Regions from separate parts of the Arthrobacter sp. Ld5 genome, predicted to be linked through region 1. Evidence: predicted binding sites of a transcription regulator. Region 1 holds the regulator's gene; the other holds the start of a gene.

Region 1 (6,413 bases):
ACGTCAGCCTCGACCTGATCTACGGCACTCCGGGGGAGTCCCTGGAGGACTGGCGGACCACCCTGACGACGGCGCTGTCCTACGCGCCTGACCACATCTCGGCCTACGCCCTCATCATCGAGGACGGGACGAAGCTCGCCTCGCGCATCCGCCGCGGACAGGTGCCGCCGATCGACGACGACGACCACGCCGACAAGTACGAGCTCGCGGACGAGCTGCTCACCGCGGGCGGACTGCAGTGGTACGAGGTGAGCAACTGGGCGCGCACCCCCGCTGACGCGTGCCGGCACAACCTGGCCTACTGGCGTGGCAGCGACTGGTGGGGGGCAGGTCCGGGAGCCCATTCGCATGTCGGCGGGACCCGCTGGTGGAACGTGAAGCATCCGCGCCCCTATGCGGACGCCCTGGCGGCGGGCCGTTCCCCGGCGGCCGGGCGCGAGGTCCTCTCGGCCGAGGACCGCTACGTCGAGGACGTGATGCTGCGGGTACGCCTGCGGGAGGGGCTGGCCACCGACACCCTGACGGCGCCGGGGCGCCGCGCCGTCGCCGGGCTCATCGCCGACGGTCTGGTCGAGCCCGCCGCGGCCTTCGCAGGGCGGGTGGTCCTCACGTTCAGGGGTCGGTTGCTGGCGGATGCCGTGGTCCGCCGACTGCTGCCCGACTGACCGGATCGGATCTGCCGGACCGGTCCGTCAGGCGTGCTCCGGGCCGCTCAGCGGATCAGGCGGAGATTCAGGGGGTAGCGGTAGGGCCGGCCACGGTTGACCTGGACGCCGGCCTTGACCGAGAAGACGGTGATCGTCAGCCAGATGAGCGCGTTCACGACCGCGAACACCCCGCCGACGACCGGCAGGAGCGAGAGCAGCCACGCGGCCAGCGCGAGGATCGTGGGAGGGAGCGTGAAGTTCAGCGCCTCCTTCGACTCCTGGGCCGTGAAGGGGCCGCGACCCTTGAAGATGAGGAAGATCAGCAGGGACGGGATGAACCCGAGGATCCCGCCGAAGTGCGCCAGGGTGGCGAACTGGCGGTCCTCCGACGCCGTCAGGGGGAGGGCGTTGGCCGGAGTGCCTTCGAACGCGGGCTGCGACCCGTCCCGTCCGTGGTGCTGTCGGTCGGCAGTGTTGGGCAACGTCGATTCCTTTGCTGGCTGTCGTGGAACTTCCCCCCGGAGTGCTCCAAGAATACGCGGTGGCGGCGCCGACCTGTTCAGGGACGGTCCGGGGTTGCGGTGAGGAAGTCGATCACTTCCTCCACGCGGCCCAGCAGCGACGGTTCCAGATCCGCGTAGGTGACGACACGACCGAGGATGCGCTTCCAGCCGTTGGCCACGGCGGCCTGATCGTGGTGCGGCCAGCCGAGACCGGCCAGGATGCCGGTCTTCCAGTCCTGGCCGCGAGGGACCACGGGCCAGGCCGTCAGCCCCAGCGCCGCCGGCTTCACGGCCTGCCATACGTCCACGTACGGGTGGCCGACGATCAGCACGTTGCCGCGGGCCCCGGGGGCGGTCATCGCCTGCTGGGCGATCCGGGACTCCTTGGTGCCCGGGAGCAGATGGTCCACGAGGATGCCGAGCCTGCGCTGCGGACCGGGACCGAAGGCACGGATGGCGCCTTCCAGGTCGTCCACGCCGTGGAGCGGCTCGACGACGATCCCTTCGAGGCGCAGGTCGTCACCCCACACCTTCTCGACGAGTTCGGCGTCGTGCTGGCCCTCCACCCAGATCCTGCTCGCGCGCGCCGTCCTCGCCCGCGCGTTCTCGACCCGGACGGATCCGGAGGCGGTGCGTGCGGCGGCAGGGCCGGCCGCACGGGCAGCGGCCGGGGCGGGCGCGACGACGTGCACCGGGCGGCCGTCGAGGAGGAAGCCGTGGCCGAGCCGGAATGTCCGGGTCGTGCCACGCCGGTCCTCGAGCACCATCACGTGGAGTCCGCCGGACTTCTCCACCCGGATCACCGCGCCGACGAATCCACTCTGCACGTCTTCGAGGACCAGGTCCTTCTCGACGGGGACATCCGGGAGCGCCACCCGCTTCGGAGCCGATATGTCCTGGGCTCCCCAGCCGTAGTCCATCCCCGGTTCGTCCTTCCCACGGGGGCTCCGGCGGTCTGCCGCAGCCCGGGCTCCCAATGCTAACAATCCACGCGGACGTACTAGACTTGGCACTTGGGTGTGTCGAGTGCTAACCGCCGGGACCACCCGCCGCGCGACCAGACGAACGGATCCGGAGGTGACACAGGAATGAGTGAACCGCGACGCCTGGAGGTGCTCCGGGCCATCGTCGAGGACTACGTCCACTCCCGGGAGCCGGTCGGGTCCAAGGCCCTGGTGGACCGCCATCGGCTCGGGGTCTCCTCGGCCACCATCCGCAACGACATGGCCGTCCTCGAGGAGGAGGGCCTGATCACCGCCCCCCACACCAGCTCGGGACGCATCCCCACCGACAAGGGCTACCGCCTGTTCGTGGACCGCATCTCCGAGGTGAAACCGTTGTCCGCGCCGGAGAAGAAGGCGATCCAGACCCTCCTGGAGGGCGCCGAGGATCTCGACGACGTCATGGACCGCACTGTGAGATTGCTCGCGCAGATCACCCAGCAGGTGGCCGTCGTCCAGTTCCCCCGCGTCGGCGGGGCGTCCGTGCGGCACATCGAATGCGTGCTGCTGGCGCCGCAGCAGGTCCTCGTGGTCCTGATCGCGACGAACGGCGTGGTGCAGCAGCGCATCGTGCGGACGACCGCGGACATCGAGGAGTCGGAGCTTTCGGAGCTCAAGCAGCGCATCCTGTCCGCCGTGGCGGGGGTGAAGCTCACGGCCCTGCCGGGCGAGCTCGCCGTCGCCCTCTCCCGGCTCCCTCCGGGGCTGCGCGCCCACGGGGGTACGATCGTGAAGGCGCTCGAGCAGCTTGCCGGGCTCGGTCGGGACGATCGCATCCTGCTCGCCGGCACGGCCAACCTGGCCCGCTCGACCGGGGACTTCCCCCTGAGCATCGGGCCCGTCCTCGAGGCGCTCGAGGAGCAGGTGGTCATGCTCCGGCTGCTGTCGGAGATGGAGTACGACGCCCGCGGGATCTCGGTGCGGATCGGGAGCGAGAATCCCTATGGAGGCCTGTCGGAGGCCTCCGTGGTGGCGACAGGGTACGGGCCGGACGCCGGGGCGAAGCTCGGGATCCTCGGGCCCACCCGGATGGACTACCCGACCACGATGGCGGCCGTACGCGCCGTCGCCCGCTACCTCTCGAGGATCCTCGAGGAATAACGGGGCAGCGGGCCGCGGTTCTGGGTTGTCGACGGCCGCCCAGGGCCGACCATGGCCTTTCCGCCGGCACAGCCGGTGAGCAGACGACAGAACGTTCAACAGGAAGTGATGTGCAGGAGTGAGTAATCACTATGAAGTTCTCGGTGTAGCGCAGGGTGCGACCGGGGAGGAAATCAAGAAGGCGTACCGCAAGCTCGCCCGGAAGCTCCACCCCGACGTCAACCCGGGCCCGGACGCGTCGGAGGAGTTCAAGCGCGTCAGCCACGCCTACGAGGTCCTGTCCGACCCCCAGAAGCGGCGGGTCTACGACACCACCGGCAACGAGAACGGGACGGACAGCGGGTACGGCGCGGGCTACTCGGGCTCCGGCTTCGCCTTCCAGGACATCTTCGAGACCTTCTTCGGCGGCGGCGGGCAGCAGTCCGGCGCGCCCTCGCGGACGCGCCGGGGCCAGGACGCGCTCATCAACGTGCGCATCGACCTGAAGGACGCGGTCTTCGGCACCAACAAGAAGATCGAGGTGGACACGGCGGAGACCTGCCCCACCTGCGACGGCAGTTGCTGCCAGCCGGGCACCTCGCCCCGGACCTGCGACATCTGCGGCGGGTCGGGCCAGGTCCAGCGGGCCGTGCGCTCGATCCTCGGCCAGGTCATGACGAGCGCCCCCTGCGGCACGTGCCAGGGCTACGGCACCGTCATCCCCAGCCCCTGCCACGAGTGCAGCGGCGAGGGACGGGTCCGCGCCCGCCGCACGCTGACCATCAAGGTCCCCGCGGGCGTCAGCACCGGCACGCGCATCCAGCTGGCCGGCCAGGGTGAGGCGGGGACCGCCGGCGGGCCGCAGGGCGACCTGTACGTCGAGATCCGGGTCGCCACCGACTCCACCTTCCTGCGGGACGGCGACGATCTGCACGTGACGCTGAGCGTCCCGATGACCGCGGCGGCGCTCGGCACCACCGTGCACCTCGACACCTACGACGGCGACCAGGAGCTCGACATCAAGCCCGGTACGCAGCCGGGGGAGATCCTGACCCTGCGGGGCCTGGGCGTCACGCATCTGCGGAGCCAGGGCAGGGGGGACCTGCGGGTGCACCTCAATGTGGAGACCCCGCGCAACGTGGACCCGCAGCAGGAGGAGCTCCTGCGCAAGCTGGCCGAGCTGCGCAACGAGGAGTACACCGACGGCCAGCTGGCCAGCAGCGGTTCCGGCGTCTTCGCCCGCCTGCGGGAGCGGCTCGGAAACCGCTGAACATGACGCGTCCCCTGTTCTTCGGGCCGGGCGAGGCGGTCCGTGCAGCGACCCCCGGCAGCGTGTTCGCGCTCGGGGGGGACGAGGGGCGCCACGCGGCCATCGTCCGCCGCCTCGGTGAGGGTGAGCGCCTCGACGTCTCCGACGGCGCGGGCTACCGGATCGGTGGCGTCATCACCGCGGTCGGCAACGGCACGGTCGATCTCACCGTCGAGGTGGCCGGCCAGGAGCCCGCGCCACGGCACCGGCTGGTGCTCGTCCAGGCGCTCGCGAAGGGCGGACGCGACGAACAGGCCGTGGAGGCGGCGACGGAGCTCGGGGTCGACGCCGTCGTGCCCTGGCATGCCGAGCGGAGCATCGTGCGCTGGCGCGGCGACAAGGCCGAGAAGGGCCGGCAGAAGTGGGCGTCCCTCGTGGGGGCCGCGTCGAAGCAGTCCCGCCGGTCGTTCGTGCCGGAGGTCCACGCCGTGCTGGACACCCCGCGCCTGGCCGCGTGGGCGGCGACCGTCGACCGCGTGATCGTCCTCCACGAGGACGCCGACCGGCCGCTGACCGACCACGTGTCCGCGCTGCTCGCCGTCGGATCCCCGGCAGCGACGTCGACGGCCGTCGTCGTCGGACCGGAGGGCGGCATCAGCGAGGCGGAGCTGGCGAAGCTGTGTGCCGCCGGGGCCCGAACCGCACGCCTCGGACCGCACGTCCTGCGCTCCTCGACGGCGGGCCCTGCGGCCCTCGCGCTGCTGAACCACCTGCTCGGGCGCTGGTAGCGGGCGCTCCGGCCCTCGGCTATCGGACGACGACGGTCTTCGAGTCCCCGGGCGCCGCGCCGCCGGGGGGAGCACCGGGCACCGAGACGGTGATCTCGTACCGGCCCGGCGGCAGGTTCACGGGGAACGAGTAGGCTCCCGGCGCGCCGTCCTGGGGAGCGACGTCCACGGAACCGTCCCGGAAGAGGCTCGTGGCCCCCGCCGCCGAGCCGTCGGTGCTGCGATCGATCCGCCAGGTCAGTTCGTCCTCCGACGCCGGACCGACCCCGTGGACGGTGAGGCTCCCGGCGTCGGCCTGCGTGTCCTCCTGCGGATCGATGATCCACAGCGGCGCGAGGGTCGCGGCGTCCCGCGTCCACTCCCCGCCGAGATCGATCGATCCGAAGGCGCGGTAGTGCGCCGCGCCGTCGACCAGGACGACCACGGAGCTCGCCTCCCCGCCCGCGATGAGCCCCGCGTCCGACGCCGCCGCCGTGGCCGTGTACACCAGCTGCTGCAGCGCGAGGCGGCCCTGCTCCTCGTCGAGGCGCGGCGGGAACGCATCCGAGGAGATGTCGAGGGTGATGACGTTCTTCGTCGAGATGGACGAACTGACCGACGACGCCGGCCGCCAGGACGAGTGGTAGTCGGGGTCGAGCGGCTGCCCCGCGGTCATGAGACGGACGGCGTCGGCGATCGGATCGCCGGCGGAGTCCCCGGGTGCGGGCAGGTACTCGCGGAAGAGGCGCTCGTCGTCGTCCCCGGCCCCGTCGCCGAGCCAATAGACGGGCACGAGTGCTCCGACGGCGTCCGACGGTCCCGTGCTGAGGGCCTGCCCGGACGCATCGGCGGGCGGCTCGGTGGTGGCTGCCTCGGTCGGCGTCGTCGCACGGGGATCCGGGAGGGGTGCCATCTGCGCATTGCCCGCCAGCAGTCCCAGTTCGGGGAAGAGGAAGGCTGCGCTCCCCAGCAGCACGCCACCGGACACCAGGAGGATGCCGCCGAGTCCCAGCCGGTTCTTCTTCAGGGGGTCCTCGCGGTGCATGCTCGCCTCCTTCCGTCGGGTGCGCGCCGGTCTCTCGTCGGGTCCCGGCGATGGGGGTGTCGTGGAGTCCGCCGGGCGCGGCCGGGGGACGGCTCGCGCGAGGAGGACGAGGTTCAGCTTG
Region 2 (6,413 bases), on a different contig from region 1:
GATCTTGTTGACCACCAGGGTGGAGAGCGCCTCGCCCTCGATGTCCTCGGCGATGATGAACAGCGGCTTGCCGGCCTGCAGTGCCTTCTCGAGCAGCGGCAGGAATTCCGCCAGCGAGGAGATCTTGCCGGAGTGGATGAGGATGAGCGCGTCCTCGAGGACGGCTTCCTGGCGCTCGGCGTCGGTCACGAAGTACGGCGAGAGGTAGCCCTTGTCGAACTGCATGCCCTCGGTGAGGACGAGCTCGGTCTGCGTGGTGGAGGACTCCTCGATGGTGATCACACCATCCTTGCCGACCTTGTCGAAGGCCTCGGCGAGGAGATCGCCGACCTCGGCGCTCTGCGCGGAGATGGAGGCGACGTCGGCGGTCTGCTGGCCGACGACCTCGCGGGCGTTCTCGAGCAGGCGCTTGGCGACGGCCTGGACCGACACCTCGATGCCGTGCTTGAGCTGTCCCGGGGCGGCGCCGGCGGCGACGTTGCGGAGGCCTTCCTTGACGAGTGCCTGGGCCAGGACCGTGGCGGTGGTGGTGCCGTCACCGGCGACGTCGTTCGTCTTGGTGGCGACCTCCTTGGCGAGCTGGGCGCCGAGGTTCTCGTACGGGTCGTCGAGTTCGACCTCGCGGGCGATCGTGACGCCGTCGTTCGTGATCGTGGGGGCGCCCCACTTCTTGTCGAGCACGACGTTGCGTCCGCGGGGGCCCAGCGTCACCTTGACGGTGTTCGCGAGCTTGTCCACGCCGGCCTCGAGGGCACGGCGGGCGGCGTCGTTGAATTCCAACTGCTTTGCCATTTGTTGGTTCCTTTCAGGCTTGTGCAGCGAGAAAAACCCCGGCCACTGCGGGCCGGGGCTTCTCCAATCGGGGGTGTTACTTGACGACGATCGCGAGGACGTCGCGGGCGGAGAGCACGAGGTACTCCTGGCCGCCCTGCTTGATCTCGGTTCCGCCGTACTTCGAGTAGATGACGACGTCGCCCTCGGCGACGTCGACGGGGACGCGGTTGCCGTTGTCATCGACGCGGCCGGGTCCGACTGCTACGACTTCGCCCTCCTGGGGCTTCTCCTTGGCCGTGTCCGGGATGACGAGGCCGGAAGCCGTGGTCTGCTCGGCTTCGAGCGGGCGGACAACAATACGATCCTCAAGAGGCTTGATAGAGACCGACACGGGCTCTCCTTTGCGTTCGATACCAATGGACTGGGGGCCGTCGGGCTGGGCGTGAACCGTCGTCGCGGTGCCGGCGAACGCTTCCCTCGGGATTAGCACCCACCGTGAGCGAGTGCCAACTCCGACTGTATGCAAGCGCTGGCACTCGGTCAAGGCGAGTGCCAATCCGAGTCACATGCGACGCGCTGCGTCGCCTAGGCTGGCAGCATGGGCTCGGACAACATCGCGGACATCCTGACTCCCGAGGGCTGGGAGCTGCTGAACTCGCTCGGCCCCTACACGGAAGCGGACAGCCTGCGCCTCTCCGGGCAGCTGCGCAAGGCCGGCTACTCCCCCGAGGTGATCGCCGCCGCACTCACGCAGTCACGGCTCCGGGCGAAGGCGTCCGCGAAGTTCGGCCCCTTCGCGGCGCGGATGATCTTCACGGCGGCCGGCCTCGAGCAGGCCACGCGCCTGACGGTCGCCGCACGCCACGCCCAGCGCTTCGTCGACGCCGGCCTGGTCCGGATCGCCGACCTCGGCTGCGGGCTCGGTGCCGACAGCATGGCCCTGGCCACCCTCGACCGCGAGGTCACCGCCGTCGAACTCGACGAGACGACCGCCGCGGCCGCGACGATGAACCTGCTCCCCTTCCCCAACGCGCGCGTCGTCAACGCGGATGCCGCCGCCGTGGACACCACGGCGTTCGACGGCGTCTGGCTCGACCCGGCGCGCAGGACGACGACGACGTCGGGCACGTCCCGGATCTTCGACCCGGAGGCGTTCTCGCCCCCGCTGTCCTTCGTCCAGGACCTCGCGGACGGCGGCATGCCGGTGGGCGTGAAGATGGGCCCGGGCATGCCGCACGCCTCCGTCCCGGCGAGCTGCGAGGCGCAGTGGGTCTCCGTCGACGGCGACGTCACGGAGGTGGCCCTCTGGTTCAATGCGCTCCGCAGGGACGGTGTCCGGCGTGCCGCCCTCGTCCTCGGGGCGCAGGGCGCGGCGGAGATGGTGTCCGCGCGGGACTTCGGGGACGGACCGACACCCGCCGTCGGCGAACCGGCCGGCTACCTCTACGAGCCCGACGGCGCCGTGATCCGGGCCGAGCTCGTCGCGGACCTGGCCGCGCAGCTCGGCGGGCACCTGCTGGATCCGATGATCGCGTACATCTGCGCGCCCTCGTTCACGGACACCCCGTTCGCCCGCGCCTACCGGGTGCTCGAGGTCCGACCCTACAACGTGAAGGCGCTGAAGGCCTGGGTCCGCGCGGAGGGGATCGGGGTGCTCGACATCAAGAAGCGCGGCACGTCGGTCACGCCCGAGGAGGTCCGCCGGCAGCTGCTGACCGGATCGGGCAAGGGCCGGAAGAAGGCCACGCTCGTCCTGACCCGCATCGGGGACGACCGCGTCGCGATCGTCGTCGAACCCGTGCCCGCCGTCTGAGGACGGCCACACTTCCCGGCCCCCCGCAACCCCGGGAGGCCGTACGACGCCGGGGCGCGGGCCTTCCTAGACTCGGTCCGAAGCACGTCCATTCCAGCGGAAGGCAGCACATGGCAGACGACACCAGCACAGCGGCGGACACCCGGCACGGAGTGCTGTTCGACGTGGACGGCACCCTCCTTGACTCCAACTACCAGCACACCATGGCCTGGTGGCAGGCCTTCCGCCGGTTCGGCCACGACGTGCCCCTCGCGGAGATCCACCGCGCCATCGGCATGGGCGGCGACAAGCTCGTGGAGCACCTCCTCGGCGAGGACCGCGACGCGGGCCAGGACGCGGAGCTGGACGCCACGCACGGCGCGCTCTTCTCGAGCTACTGGCCGGGCCTGCGCGCCTTCGCGGGCGCCGGCGACCTCGTGCGGCGCTGCGCCGACGACGGGCTGACCGTGGTCCTCGCCTCCTCCTCCTCGCAGCAGGACGTGGAAGTCTCCCGCCGCATCATCGACGCCGACGACGCCATCAGCGCCGCCACCAGCTCCACCGATGCCGAGAACAGCAAGCCGTCGCCGGACATCCTGCAGGCAGCGCTCGACGCCGGCGGGCTCGACGCCGCGAACACCGTGTTCGTCGGCGACTCGGTGTGGGACGTCGAGGCCGCCAACGCCCTGGGGATCCCGACGGTCGGCCTCGCCTCGGGCGGCACGAGCGAGGCGGAGCTGCGGGAGGCCGGCGCGGTGGCGGTCTACAAGGACATCAGCGCCCTGCTCGACGCGTTCGAGGAAGGGCCGCTGCACCGACTCGCGGCGTCGTCGGCGGGCGGTCCGGGGGTCGTCTAGTCCTCGCTGGTGAGGAGCCGCCGTCGGGCGCTGAGGAGCTCGATCTCCGGCCGCGCCGCGACGTACCGCTCCACGCGGTCCAGGACGTCCACCACGTGCCGGCGGTCGGCGCCGACCAGGCCGGCCCCGACGACGGCGCGGCGGTGCAGCTCCTGGTGGCCCACCTCGGCGACGGACAGCTCGAACTTCCGCCGGAGGTCGGCCACGAGCGGGCGCACCAGGGAGCGCTTGCCCTTCAGCGAGTGCACGTCGCCGAGCAGCACGTCGAACTCGATGAACCCGATCCATATGGCGTCCTCCTCCTCGGGCGCTCCTCCCCGGGTTGGGCTACGCCGAGTCGCGCCAGACCACGGTCGTGTCGAGCACCTGGACGGCGCTCGGCAGGCCGCGGATCTGGGCCAGCACCAGTTCCGCCGCCGTGCTGCCCAGCAGGTCGGCGGGCTGCCGGACGGTGGAGAGCTGGGGCCTGGTCCTGACGGCCCAGCTGCTATCGTCGAAGCCGACGATCCCGACGTCGTCGGGCACCTTCCGCCCCGACTCCTGGAGGGCGGTCATGGCCCCGGCGGCCACGGCGTCCGAGGCCGCGAAGACGCCGTCGATCCCGGGGCAGCGGCGGAGCAGTTCCTGCATGCCCGCGAGCCCGGCGGCGTAGGTGTAGAGCGGGTACTCGACGACCAGGGCGGCGTCGAACCGGTCCCCCATGGCGTCGCGGAAGCCCGCGAACCTGTCCTGCCCGGAGTCGCGGTCCATGGCGCAGGCGATCATGCCGATCGTGTGGCGTCCGGTCTCCATGAGGCGCCGCGTGATGGCGCGGGCCGCGGCGGCATTGTCGATCGCGACGTACGGCAGGTCCGGCGTCCCGGGCGGGTGGCCCACGAAGGCCGCCGGCACGCCGATGTCGCGCACCGCGGAGGCGATGGGGTCGGACGCCCGGGCCGAGACGATGACCGCGCCGTCCACGAGGCCTCCCCGAAGATAGTCGGCGACCCGGCGGCTGTCCCGGTCGGAGTCGATGATGAGCGAGACGAGCTGGTAGTCCGCCTTCGAGAGGACGGCGTTCGCCCCGAGGAGGATGGACCCGATGTTGGGGTCCTCGAACAGGAGCGAGTGCGGCTCGTGGATGATCAGGGCGATCGCCCGGGACTCCTGGGTGACGAGGTTCCTGGCCGCGGAGTTGCGGACGTAGCCCACCCGCGCGATGGCCTCCTCGACCGCGATGCGGGCTTCCTCGGAGACGTACCGTTCACCGTTGACGACGCGGGACACCGTCCCCCGGGAGAGCCCCGCCGCGGTGGCGACGTCGTTGATGGTCGCCCGGCGGGAACGGGAGCGGATCGGGGGCATATGTGTACTGTAGCCGAGCCTCCACGGGCCTTTTCCGCGTCGACGCCGTAGGCTGGAGGGAGTTGTCTAGAAGATGGCGGCTGTTTCTCCGGTTCCTCTCCTCGGTGCCTGCGCCATCACGCAGGGCACCCGGCAGCGGAGCATCATCCCCGATTGGGGGCGTGAAACCATGAACGACCAGAATGCTCTTCTCCCAGAACCATCCGCGGACGGACTCCTGATCCGCGAGACGCCGACGGCGCAGCACATCGACCGTTTCCTCCAGGCCACCACCACCGTCACCCTCGACGCAGCGCTGGTCTCCCTCGACGAGCTCGAGGGTCTCTACGTGTACTGGTGCTCCCTGAACGATCAGGAGCCCTCCGCCACCCAGGACGTGCTCACGGCCCTCGAGCAGCAGGGCGTGGAGCCGCTCACCCGCGACGGCGTGGAGTACGTCGAGGGGCTCGTCCTGACCGGCGGCGTCGTGACCGAGTTCATCGTCTCGTGCGAGTTCGCCGGCACCTGGGGCGCCCCCTCGGTGGAGGAACTGGTGACGGCGCGGGACGCCGCGGCGGCGTCCTGACGGACCGATGACGCGCGGGGACGGCGGCAGGAGGACGACGGGCTCGCGCAGCACGCCCGCCCTCGCCGCGCTCACCGCTGCGGGTGTGACCTTCGCGGTGCACCCGTACAGCCATGAGGAGGGTGCGCCCTCCTACGGGCTCGAGGCCGCCGCGGCCCTCGGCGTCGAGCCGGAGCGCGTCTTCAAGACCCTCATGGCGAGCGTCGACGGCACCCTGGTGGCCGCCGTCGTCCCTGTCAGCGGTCCCCTCGACCTCAAGGCCCTCGCCTCGGCGCTCGGCCGGCGGAAGGCGGCGATGGCCGACCCGGACGCCGCCGAGCGGCGGACGGGCTACGTGCTCGGCGGGATCTCCCCCGTCGGCCAGCGGCAGGCCTCCCCCGTCGTCGTCGACCGGTCCGCGCTCGACCACGCGAGCGTGTTCGTCTCCGGCGGCCGGCGCGGCCTCGACATCGAACTGGCCCCCGCGGACCTCGTCGCCGTCACGCACGCCCTGGTCGCGCCGATCGCGGGACCGTGACGTCATCGCGCGGGCCGGGCCCCCTTCCGCGGCGACGCACGGTGGATAGGGTGGACCGGTGAGGATCACCGCGGACGACACCCCTGCCCTCGACCGGGCGATCGCGCTCTACGACGCCGTGGGATGGACCGCCTACACGCGGAATTCCGAGCGCCTTGCGCGGAGCCTGGCCGGGTCCCACCTGGTGGTCACGGCGGAGGACGACGACGGCGGCCTGATCGGGCTGGCACGCACCGTCTCGGACGGGGAATCGATCTGCTACATCCAGGACATCCTCGTGCACCCCGCGTTCCAGCGCCGGGGCGTGGCGCGCGCCCTGATGGAGGAGATCCAGCGACGCTACGCCCACTGCATGTTCCTGGCCCTGAGCACGGACGCCGACGGCACGGAGGATGCCGCTCGGTCCCATCCGTTCTACCGCGCCCTGGGCTTCCGGCCGCACACCGACCTCCGCCTGGCAGCGTTCGGCTACCGGCCATGAGCGGGCCCGGAGCCGCGCCGCTTCCCGACTGGCCGGAGGTCGCGCCGGCCTCCGGCGCGGTGACCCTGCGGCGGGTCGAGGAC

Evidence for each region. Region 1 encodes HrcA, which represses chaperone genes, less so after heat shock. Its sites were predicted from a motif close to TTNGCACTCGNNNNNNNCGAGTGCNAA; they were not measured.
Region 2: the regulator HrcA is predicted to act here: its motif matches at 1,304-1,330, upstream of groES (co-chaperone GroES).

Annotation. Positions count from the first base shown of each region.
Region 1 covers NZ_JBPKBO010000018.1:30,689-37,101, forward strand. Annotated here, with positions in the region: gene hemW (radical SAM family heme chaperone HemW) at 1-665, shown strand, start outside; gene ACSGDB_RS08825 (DUF4870 domain-containing protein) at 713-1,129, opposite strand; gene ACSGDB_RS08830 (DUF3097 family protein) at 1,207-2,070, opposite strand; gene hrcA (heat-inducible transcriptional repressor HrcA) at 2,239-3,252, shown strand; gene dnaJ (molecular chaperone DnaJ) at 3,371-4,501, shown strand; gene ACSGDB_RS08845 (16S rRNA (uracil(1498)-N(3))-methyltransferase) at 4,504-5,268, shown strand; gene ACSGDB_RS08850 (GerMN domain-containing protein) at 5,288-6,292, opposite strand.
Region 2 covers NZ_JBPKBO010000014.1:52,022-58,434, forward strand. Annotated here, with positions in the region: gene groL (chaperonin GroEL) at 1-792, opposite strand, end outside; gene groES (co-chaperone GroES) at 869-1,165, opposite strand; gene ACSGDB_RS04540 (THUMP-like domain-containing protein) at 1,373-2,587, shown strand; gene ACSGDB_RS04545 (HAD family hydrolase) at 2,698-3,423, shown strand; gene ACSGDB_RS04550 (DUF503 domain-containing protein) at 3,420-3,713, opposite strand; gene ACSGDB_RS04555 (LacI family DNA-binding transcriptional regulator) at 3,751-4,767, opposite strand; gene ACSGDB_RS04560 (hypothetical protein) at 4,937-5,332, shown strand; gene ybaK (Cys-tRNA(Pro) deacylase) at 5,340-5,849, shown strand; gene ACSGDB_RS04570 (GNAT family N-acetyltransferase) at 5,908-6,330, shown strand; gene ACSGDB_RS04575 (GNAT family N-acetyltransferase) at 6,327-6,413, shown strand, end outside.